DNA from 2 places in the Ruminococcus sp. 1001713B170207_170306_F1 genome. Region 2 is predicted to be linked to the other one. Evidence: riboswitches for the same ligand, from Rfam matches in the RefSeq annotation. Region 2 holds a riboswitch; the other holds the start of a gene.
What was found. Region 2 has a riboswitch for cyclic di-GMP ahead of I4V84_RS00300 (transporter substrate-binding domain-containing protein). Riboswitches for the same ligand answer to the same signal wherever they lie in the genome.

Region 1 (5,246 bases), on a different contig from region 2:
CAAAAGGTTTTGACAGATAGTTTAAGGCAAATGATGAATGATGGACTGGCATATCGCCACGATTACCATGAGCAGCCACCGAGAGTTGAATACGGATTAACGGAACTCGGAACAAAAATGCTTCCAATTGTTAATTCACTTGCTGACTTTGGTAACTACTATAAATCACTTATTGAACAGAATTAAGTACGTTAGTATTTGAAAAGCTCGAACAATCGGAAGTTGTAGGAGAAAATTTTTAATGAATATAACAGTTTATCTTGGGGCAAACGAAGGAAATGACCCATGCTTACGAAAAGCAGTTGAGGAATTGGGGGCATGGATTGGAAACAGTGGAAATGCACTTGTTTACGGTGGTTCTAAAGGTGGTTTAATGGGAGCATTGGCAGACAGTGTATTGAAGGCAGGCGGTGATGTTACGGGTGTTGAGCCGAATTTTTTTATTGAAAATGAGTTTCAACATGATGGACTGACAAAACTGATTGTGACTAAGGATATGTCTGAGAGAAAAAACAAAATGATTGAGTTAGGAGAAGCCTTTATTGCCTTCCCGGGCGGCACGGGAACATTGGAGGAAATTGCAGAGGTAATGTCGAAGGTGTCTTTGAAACATCTGGAGGCACCCTGCATTCTCTACAACCTGAACGGTTACTACGATGATTTGAAAGCACTTCTAAATCATATGATTGAAAAAGGATTATCTTCTAACGAGCGACAGGAGGGAATCTTTTTTGTTGAAAATCTGGATGATATAAAGCGAATCTTGAGACGGGCATAACTTATGTTTGCACAGTAAAATGGAGTTGCATTAGCGAAAGACAGAGCACGATCAATTCCAGCTTGAAGAAGAAACAAAAATCATTCATGTCCTTTGTCATATAGTTTCTGTATATTTTTTGGAAGTTTATCAGGTAACATGGCATTTATCGTATCTTCATTACCATCTTTCATTGCTGTTTCATAATACCAGCACTTAAATTTTAAGAGGGAGAGAGTTTTTTGAAGTTCCTGGATTTCAGTTTCAACAGCTGATTTTCTGGCTTCAAATAATTCTTTCCTTTTTTCATAGCTGGCGCTGCCTTCAGATACCCAGATAAAAAATTGCTTTATATCTTTGATCTCAAGCCCAGATTTCTTCAGACATTCAATGATACGAAGCGCTTCCAACTCATTATCGCTGAAATAACGGATGTTTCCTTTACGCTCCAGATTAGGGAAAAAACCTTCCTTGTCATAATATCTTAAGGTAGAAACAGGGAGACCAAACATTGCAGAGACCTGACCGATTGTATACATAAAAAACCTTCTTTCAAAATATGCTTGACCTAAAGTTAACTTTAGGTTGTATGATATTTATATCATATACTATTGTTAGTATAATTACAAGAAATTTTGCATATGGAGGATGTTGAATATGTTAAAAACAGAAGAATTAAAGTTGGTATCTGAATGGGATAAAACTTTTCCACAGAGTGAAAAAGTAGATCATAAGAAAGTGACATTTGTAAATCGTTATGGAATCACACTTGCTGCAGATCTGTATAAGCCGAAAAATGTGTCAGGGAAATATCCTGCGATTGCCGTAAGCGGACCATTTGGTGCAATCAAAGAACAGTGTTCCGGATTATATGCGCAGACGATGGCTGAAAAAGGATATTTAACGATTGCATTTGATCCTTCTTTTACGGGGGAAAGTGGAGGCAATCCAAGATTCATGGCTTCTCCGGATATTAATACAGAAGATTTCATGGCTGCTGTTGATTTTCTTTCTGTTCGGGAAGATGTGGATACGGATAAAATAGGAATCATTGGAATCTGCGGATGGGGTGGAATGGCTCTTAACGCAACTGCATTGGATATAAGAATAAAAGCAACTGTAGCATCTACCATGTATGATATGACAAGGGTAAATGCAAATGGGTACTTTGATTCTGAGGACAGTGAAGAAGCACGTTATGCAAAGAAACAGTCACTGAATGCCCTCAGAACACAAGAATACCGTAAAGGCGAGTATTCCAGAAGCGGTGGTTGTGTTCCACTTCCGGTTCCCGAAGATGCCCCTCTCTTCGTAAAAGATTATAGTGAGTATTATAAAGGCAGATGTTATCATAAAAGGAGCCTGAATTCCAATGGGGGCTGGAACAGTATTGGATGTATGTCATTTATGAATCAGCCAATATTAAAGTACTGTAATGAAATCAGAAGTGCAGTCCTTATCGTTCATGGAGAAAAAGCGCACAGTTATTATTTTGGAAAAGATGCTTATGAAAATATGATCAAGGACAGCAAGTACACATCCAATAAAGAGCTGCTGACAATTCCAGGGGCTGTTCATACAGATCTTTACGATAATCTGGATGTAATCCCATTTGATAAAATCCAGAAATTTTTTAAAGAAAACGGGGTTGGTTAATCATGACATTTGAAGAATATTTGAGTAATATGAAGCCCGGATATACTGTAGACGGTGGAAGTGAAGACCATCTGATCATGCATGAGCTGTCTCAAAGGGCATTAAAAATAACGATGGAGTTGAATAACAAATATCATACAAAAGAAGAAATTGTACAGCTTGCTTTGCCATATGAGATCCTCCTTCAGCATGCCTCTATTGTATCATGCTTATGTGTATTTGGAATTTCCCAGTCATCACTGGGAAGAATCATGGCGCAGGAAAACCTGCCGTCGCTGATCACACTTGAAAAAATATGTACAGCTTTGGGTGTGACATTATCACATTTTTTTCAGGAAGGTAATTCAGAGAATCTGACAGAAAAACAGAAAGAAGTTTTAAGGATATGGAATAATCTGAGTACAAATGAGCAGGAAACAGTGATGTCAATGCTACGTGGTCTTCGGAAGTAGAAGAATAGTTCGAGTATATGTATCGGCTGTTCTTTTTTTATTTTTGTCGTTAAAACGGTAATGTTTTCTTGTGTATACTAGAGCATTAAAGTATAATGAAATCAGTTTTTTTGCATAAGTATTAAAGCTATAATAAGGAAATCGGCAAACCAGATGAAAGTCTGGGACGCAAAGCTACAGGGCCTGTAAAATGGCAGCCAGTTGCATGAAATGAGGTTGCACTGTCTGTTTGGCAGTGCTTTTTTATGGTAGAGCACTTGAATAAGTAATACAGAAGCTGTTTGGAAAAATAGCGGGGAGGTTATTGACAATTAATGAATGTAAAATTAAAATCTGGAAGCAAGCAACTGTAGCCTAGAGGAGGGGAGAAAGATGAAGAAGTGCAAATTAGTACAGAATATAATGAATTTCAAATTTTGTTACATTATATTTTGCACAATTATATGTTTTATTGTTTTATCCGTTCCTACATTTGCCAAAGAAAACTCTGACAATGTTATCCGGGTAGGATCTTTTGAAGAAACTTATAATACCGTCAATGAAAAGGGAGAAAGAAGCGGCTATGGTTATGAGTATCTTCAAGATATTGCAGGTTATGCAGGATGGACATATAAATACATAACAAGTGATTGGAAAAACTGCTTTACACAGTTGGAAAATGGAGAGATTGATATTCTTGGTGACATTTCCTATACAGACGAACGTGCTGAAAATATGCTTTTTTCCGATATGCCTATGGGGGAAGAGAAATATTACATCTATACGGATGCATCCAATATGGATCTTACAGCAGGAAATTTGGATTCTTTTGAGGGAAAAAATATTGGTGTGTCTAAAGATAATATAGTGGAGGATGTGCTTAATGAATGGGAATCAAAATATGGTCTGCATACGAAGCATATCAATGTTTCTACAACCACAGAAATTATGGACAAACTGTCGAAACATGAAATTGACTGCTTCGTTTCGGTAGAAGAATCCCGTTGGGAAGAATCGGATATTTCACCGCTTACAAGTATTGGAGAGACAGAAATCTATTTCGCTATAAATCCAGAACGTCCGGATATCAAAGAAGCACTGGATAGTGCTATGCGCAGAATCAAGGATGACAACCCATTTTACACAGATGATCTCTACAGGCGTTATCTTTCTGCACAGAGCAGCTCGTTTCTTTCAAAAGAAGAAAGTGAGTGGATCGGGCAGCATGGTGCAATCCGGATAGGGTATCTGAATCAGGATGGAGGTATCAGCAGTGTAGATCCATCAACAGGTAAACTGACAGGTGTTATTACAGATTATGTGGATCTTGCAGAAAATTGTCTGCAAGGTCAGACTCTGGAATTTGAATTAAATGGATATGAGACAAGAAGTGAACTGCTTCAGGCATTGCAGGATGGAAAAATAGACCTGATTTTTCATGCAAACCAGAATCCATACTTTGCAGAAACAAATGGATTTGCTTTGTCGGATACGCTGTTGACTCTCAATATGGCAGCAATTACGGCAAAGGATTCTTTTGATGAAAATAAAGAGAATATAGTTGCCGTTGAAAAAGATGATTTTGCATTGAAAGCATATCTTTCATACAATTATCCGCAATGGAAGGTTGTGGAATATGAAACATCAGATGCAGCAGTAAAAGCAATGCAGAAGGGGGAGACGGATTGTATTGTAAGCAATTCAGGTACTGTTTCAGACTATTTGAAAAATAATAAGCTTCATAGTGTTTTCCTGACAAAAGAAGCTGATGTTCCATTTGCTATTCTGCAGGGAGAACCGGTTCTTTTGTCCATTCTGAATAAAACACTGACATCTATACCTACAACTCAATTTTCAGGTGCAGTAGTTTCGTATAATGCTTCCTTACGAAAAGTTACAGCGAAGGATTTTATTCAGGACAATTTACTGACAGTTTCACTTATCGCTGGAATTTCTTTTTTCGTTGTTCTGTGTATAATTCTTAATTCTTTGAAAAAATCAAAACGTGCGGAAGAAAAATCCAAGAAGTCTGCTGAGCAGGCATTGAAGCTGAATCAGGAGCTTGAAGAAAAACAGCAGGAATTACAAAATGCACTTGTAGAAGCACAGAGTGCCAATAAGGCTAAGACTTCCTTTTTAAATAACATGTCTCATGATATCAGAACACCGATCAATGGTATTATTGGCATGCTTACGATTCTTGAGAAAAGCGGAAATGATGCTGAGCGGGCAAAGGATTGCATGAATAAAATACATGAGTCATCGAAACTGCTACTATCATTGATAAATGATGTTTTAGATATGGCAAAGTTAGAATCAGATACAATGGTTTTTGGTGATGAATCCATCAATCTGGATCAGGTATGTCAGGAAATCACGGAGTCACTATCTTTTCAGGCAGA
Region 2 (5,246 bases):
TCTATATCTACCATAACAGAACCACCGGCTGGAGTATATTTTATGGCATTACTCAGGATGTTGACAAATATTTCTTTTACCTTGGTAGTATCTGTCAGTATATTTTCATGTTCTACATTTATTGTGTAATGAAGAGCAAGATTCTTTTTCTTTGCTTCATCCTCAAATATTTCAAACAGAGTCTGCCGGATATCCTCAATCCGTCCATAGTTCTCATCAATTTCCATCCTTCCGCTCTCAATCCGAGCCATATCAAGTACATTATTTATGATTGACAGAAGAAGGTTTCCTGACTGCTGAAGTTTTTTTAAATGTTCTGAAGTTTCAGGCAAATCCTTTCCTTTCAGTTCATTCTCCATAAGCTGTGCATAGCCCAGAATTGCATTCATAGGAGTACGGATGTCATGTGACATATTGTTAAGGAAACGAGTCTTTGCCAGATTAGCTTCTTCTGCTTTTTTCAGAGCGATTTCCAACTTGTCATTAAGCTTTTGTGTATCATTTGCAGCAAGCTTTGCGACAGCTTCTGCTTTCCTTGCCTTCCGTAAAAGTACGAGGATAATACTAATGATAGTGAGTACAAAAAATCCTGCCGTAGCAAAAAAAGCAAGCATATTGTCTTTTACAAAATCCAAAAATGTTACCTTATCTGCTGTACTGTCATAAATAGCAAGTGCACTTGTAAGCATGTCAGACGGCATAGCCTTTAAGGTTTTATTCAATATTGATAAGAGGGTTCCCTCTCCACTTCTAACTGCAAAGCATGCCTCCATTGTTTTTGTAAGTGGAATACTCTTGAAATTTTGACTGTTATCATATATTAGTGCCTGACTTGCGCCCATGAGGAAACAGTCTGCTTTTTCATGAATGACCATATCTGCTGCATCGTCAAGCGAATCACAATCTATAAGCTTCCATTGGGGATAACTGAATGCAATATGCTGTTTTAAGGCATATTTTTCCCTGGGCACAGCTACAGTATACACCTTATTCTCATCAAATTTTTCCTCATCTGTTACCGCCATCAGGCTGTAGGTCCAGGCTGTGTTTGTAAGTGTATATCCGTTTTTTTCTGCAAAATATGGATTCCTGCCAGCATAAAAAATCATGTCAATCTCTCGTTCTTGTAAAGCCTGAAGCATTTCATCATATTCATCATATTCCTGTATATTAAATTCCAGTATCTGATTTCCCAGACAGTCTTTGGCATAAGAGAAATATTCTGCCAGCATACCGGTAAGTTTTCCAGTCTCTTCGTCCAGGGAAAATACTGCCGCATCATTACTCAGAAATCCGATCCGGATCCCATCATGTTCTTCCAACCAGGACTTTTCTCCGCCTGTAAGACTTTGACAATAATCAAGCGTAAAATACTTTTTATACAGATCCGCCTTGAAAAAAGGACTATCCTGATCCAGCTGACGCATAGCCCAGTCCAACTCTGTCTTGATATCGCTGCGCTCTTTATTTATTACAAAATATATGCCGGATTTACCAATCGTGGTAACGGATGATATTCCCTGTTCAGACCAGATGGATTCCTCCAGAGATACAAAACAATCGATTTCATGATTCGCTAATTTCTTTTCGACATCATCATCACTATTCACATTTACATGTTTTGTATGTATGCCATTCTTATTTTCCCATTCTGTCAGCATGATTTCAGGCTCAGTCCCCATGAGCACACCTACACGTTTCCCATCCATAGACTTGAAATCAGACGTCCCAATATCCGTATCCGATAAATCAGCATAAAGGATATATTTTTCCTCACCCATGGGTTCATCCGGGAAAAGCATCTTCTGTGCACGTTCATCGGTGTAAGAAATATCGCCCATGATATCAATCTCACCATTTTCAAGCTTATCAAAACAGTTGGACCAGTCACATTTCACATACTCAAATTTCCATCCGGTATAACCTGCCAGAGCCTGCATGAGCTCGTAGCCATAACCTCGTCTGACACCGTTTTTATCGACATAATTAAAGGTATCCTCAAATGAGCCGACACGGATGGTCTGTGGCTGTTTTTCATCATTATTCGTTTCAGCAGCCTGGCAGTGTACCGATAACATCATCCACATTCCCAGGACCACAAATATACATGCAAATAGTACGGCTGATTTTTTTCTACTTTTATCCATATTTTTTATTTCCTTCATCCGTTTGTGTTTTATGATGTTCCAAACACCAGGTCAAAAACAGCAAGTATTGTTTTTATATCAATCGGTTTTGCAATATGTGCATTCATCCCTGTTGCTGTGTACTGCTGCTGTGTAATTTCCATCATCTCTGCAATGCCCCGGGTGATAAAAACGCTGCCAAACAGGCAGCGCATCTCATTTCATGCAACTGGCTGCCATTTTACAGGCCCTGTAGCTTTGCGTCGCAGACTTTCATCTGTTTTGCCGATTTCCATATTAGAGCATTTAAAATTATACAAAAAAACTGATTTTATTATACTCCCTTGCTCCACTTTACACAAGAAAAACCTCACCGCTTTAACGCTTAAAAATAATTTGAAAACCTGCTAAAAAGTTGTTAACCGAACTTCTTAGCAGGTTTTTATTACTAATCTGTCAGATTATTTTGTAATGTACTGATCAATTCCTCTATAACGATTGGCTTGGATAAGAATCCATTCATACCGCATTCCAACGCTTTCTTTCTGTCCTCGTCAAAAGCATTGGCCGTCATGGCAAGGATGGTGATTCCTGCCAGTGCCGGATCCCTAAGGGCACGGATCTGCTTCGTGGCCTCATATCCGTTCATTACCGGCATCTGCACATCCATCAGCACCAAATCATAACCGCCCGGTTTCGACCTCTTGACCTTCTCTACTGCCTCTGCCCCATTTTCTGCAGTATCCACCAGGAAGCCATATTCATTAAGGATCTCCACCGCAATTTCACTGTTCAGCTCATTGTCTTCCACAAGCAGTATACATCTGCCTCTGAAATCTGAGCATGCCGCCGGAAGAACAGGCTTCTCCTGCTCAGCCTGATTCTGGCCAATGGCAGTCATCAGGGTATCTCTGATATCGGACATAAACAGAGGTTTCGCACAGAATGCAGTTACTCCTGCAGCCCTGGCTTCCACTTCGATGTCTGACCAGTCATAAGCAGTCAGAATAATGATCGGTGTATCGTCACCAAGACTGCGGATCTGTCTGGTGACCTCAATACCATTCATATCCGGCAGTCGCCAGTCGATGATATAAGCATGGAAGGCATCCCCAAGCTCCATAGACTGTCGTGCACGCAGAACAGCCTCCTTACCGGAAAGTGTCCATTCCGAACGCATTCCAACCCTCACAAGTATTTTTGTCACGCTGTCACAGGTATTAAAATCGTCATCTACAACCAGAGCCTTAAGACCTTCCAGCTCTATGATCTTCTCTATACGTTGGTGCTCAGGCTGAGTCCGGAATGGCAGTCGGACGATAAATTCGGTACCTTTCCCCTGCTCTGTCCGGACCTCAATGGTGCCGCCCATCATATCCACAATATTCTTGGTGATGGCCATACCAAGTCCTGTACCCTGAGTCCTGCTTACAGTGGAAGTCCGCTCCCTCTCAAAAGGAGAAAAGATCTTCTGTACAAATTCCTGACTCATACCGATTCCGTTATCCTTCACCCGGATCTCGTACAGTTCACTGCCTCTTTGGAGACCCGGATACTGTTTCAGCCGGACAGAAACGGTTCCGCCAGCAGGAGTAAACTTGATCGCATTGGACAAAAGATTCAGCAGCACCTGATTCAGTCGTGTCTTATCACAATAGACATCCTCATTTGTCACATCCATGGCATCCATATAAAGCTCCAGCTGTTTCGCATGGATCTGCCCGCTGATGATCGTCTTCAGATCATGAAGCACATCCGACAGACTGACCTCCGTTTCTTCCAGATGGATCTTTCCGCTCTCAATCCGGCTCATATCCAGGATATCATTGATCAGGGAAAGCAGATGGTTACTGGAGGAAAGGATCTTTCCCAGATAATCCCGAACCTTGTTTTTATCATCAATATTGCTTACAGCCAGTGTGGTAAAGCCGATGATCGCATTCATTGGTGTCCGGATATCGTGAGACATGTTGGAAAGGAAGGTACTCTTGGCCCTGTTTGCTGTCTCCGCCGCACGGACTGCCTCAGAAAGTGCCTGGTTCATTTTCCAGTCCGAGGTACGGTCCGACAGAACCAGGATGTATTTCTTTTTTCCATTTACCTCACTACCCATTGCAATATTATGGAACCAGCGTTTTTCCCCTGTTTTCTGATGAACATATTCAAAATCCCATTCTCGCTGTTCATGAACCTTGATTTCTTCCAGATAATTTTTCTCCGGATCTTCATGTTCCGCCGGATGCAATTTTCCCAGAACACGAATATCTCTACGAATCTGTTCTACCGTAATACCCAGCAGATTTTCCGCATTTGGGCTGACGTAATCTGCCTGATATGTTTTTGCATCCAGCATCAGAAAGACATCATCCACGTTCATTGAAAGCTTTTGAAACAGCTCATCCCGGTACCGGATCTCCGTATCCTTTCTTCTGAGATTTGTCCTGCTTTTTTGAATAATAAGACTGATAAGAAAAGCAGCAATACAGAACACGACCGCACCAACAAGAAGCATTGTACTGCTCTGCAGGCTGTTCATACTGGCATTGACAATATCTGCCTGTACAAGTCCCAGAAATACCCAGTCCTGAATATCTGATTTTTCATAGACCAGATAATAGTTCCTTCCATCCAGATTTACCAGCATCGCACCAGTATGTCCTGCTTTAAACTTCTCCGAAAGCTCATTGACCTCTTTTTCAGACATATCAGAATGCTCTCTCAGAACACCGAAGAAATTATATACATTCCCCCATAACTCAGAAGAATGATCGATCACAACACGGCCATCCGGATGAACAATAAAACTCTGTGCATTTCCATTGAAAGCAGAAATATCCAGTACATCTACGATATTAGAGTTTTCATAAGCAATGGCGATGGCATCATATTCAAATCCCTGATAGTTTCCATGAGCCTTGGGAGTGGCAAAAACAAGCAACTGGGATTTTCCCGGAACTGCTGCATTTGATATCACATCATTTCCCTGCCGGATGTCCTCTTCAATATTTTCCTGTAATCCAAGGTACCCGGTTTCCCCTGTCACCATCTTATAGTTCCCGTCGGCTGACAGAAAAAAGAAATCCAAAAATCCGGCATCTTCCTGCGCATTCTTTATATAAT

Region 1: it holds a riboswitch for cyclic di-GMP, as region 2 does, so the genes downstream of both, I4V84_RS16145 (transporter substrate-binding domain-containing protein) here and I4V84_RS00300 (transporter substrate-binding domain-containing protein) in region 2, are expected to answer to the same signal.

Annotation. Positions count from the first base shown of each region.
Region 1 covers NZ_JADPEX010000030.1:15,385-20,630, forward strand. The annotation lists gene I4V84_RS16120 (helix-turn-helix domain-containing protein) at 1-186, shown strand, start outside; gene I4V84_RS16125 (TIGR00730 family Rossman fold protein) at 242-778, shown strand; gene I4V84_RS16130 (MerR family transcriptional regulator) at 859-1,296, opposite strand; gene I4V84_RS16135 (alpha/beta hydrolase) at 1,415-2,413, shown strand; gene I4V84_RS16140 (helix-turn-helix transcriptional regulator) at 2,416-2,865, shown strand; cyclic di-GMP riboswitch class I at 2,999-3,074, shown strand; gene I4V84_RS16145 (transporter substrate-binding domain-containing protein) at 3,238-5,246, shown strand, end outside.
Region 2 covers NZ_JADPEX010000001.1:58,042-63,287, forward strand. The annotation lists gene I4V84_RS00300 (transporter substrate-binding domain-containing protein) at 1-2,147, opposite strand, end outside; cyclic di-GMP riboswitch class I at 2,348-2,423, opposite strand; gene I4V84_RS00305 (response regulator) at 2,575-5,246, opposite strand, start outside.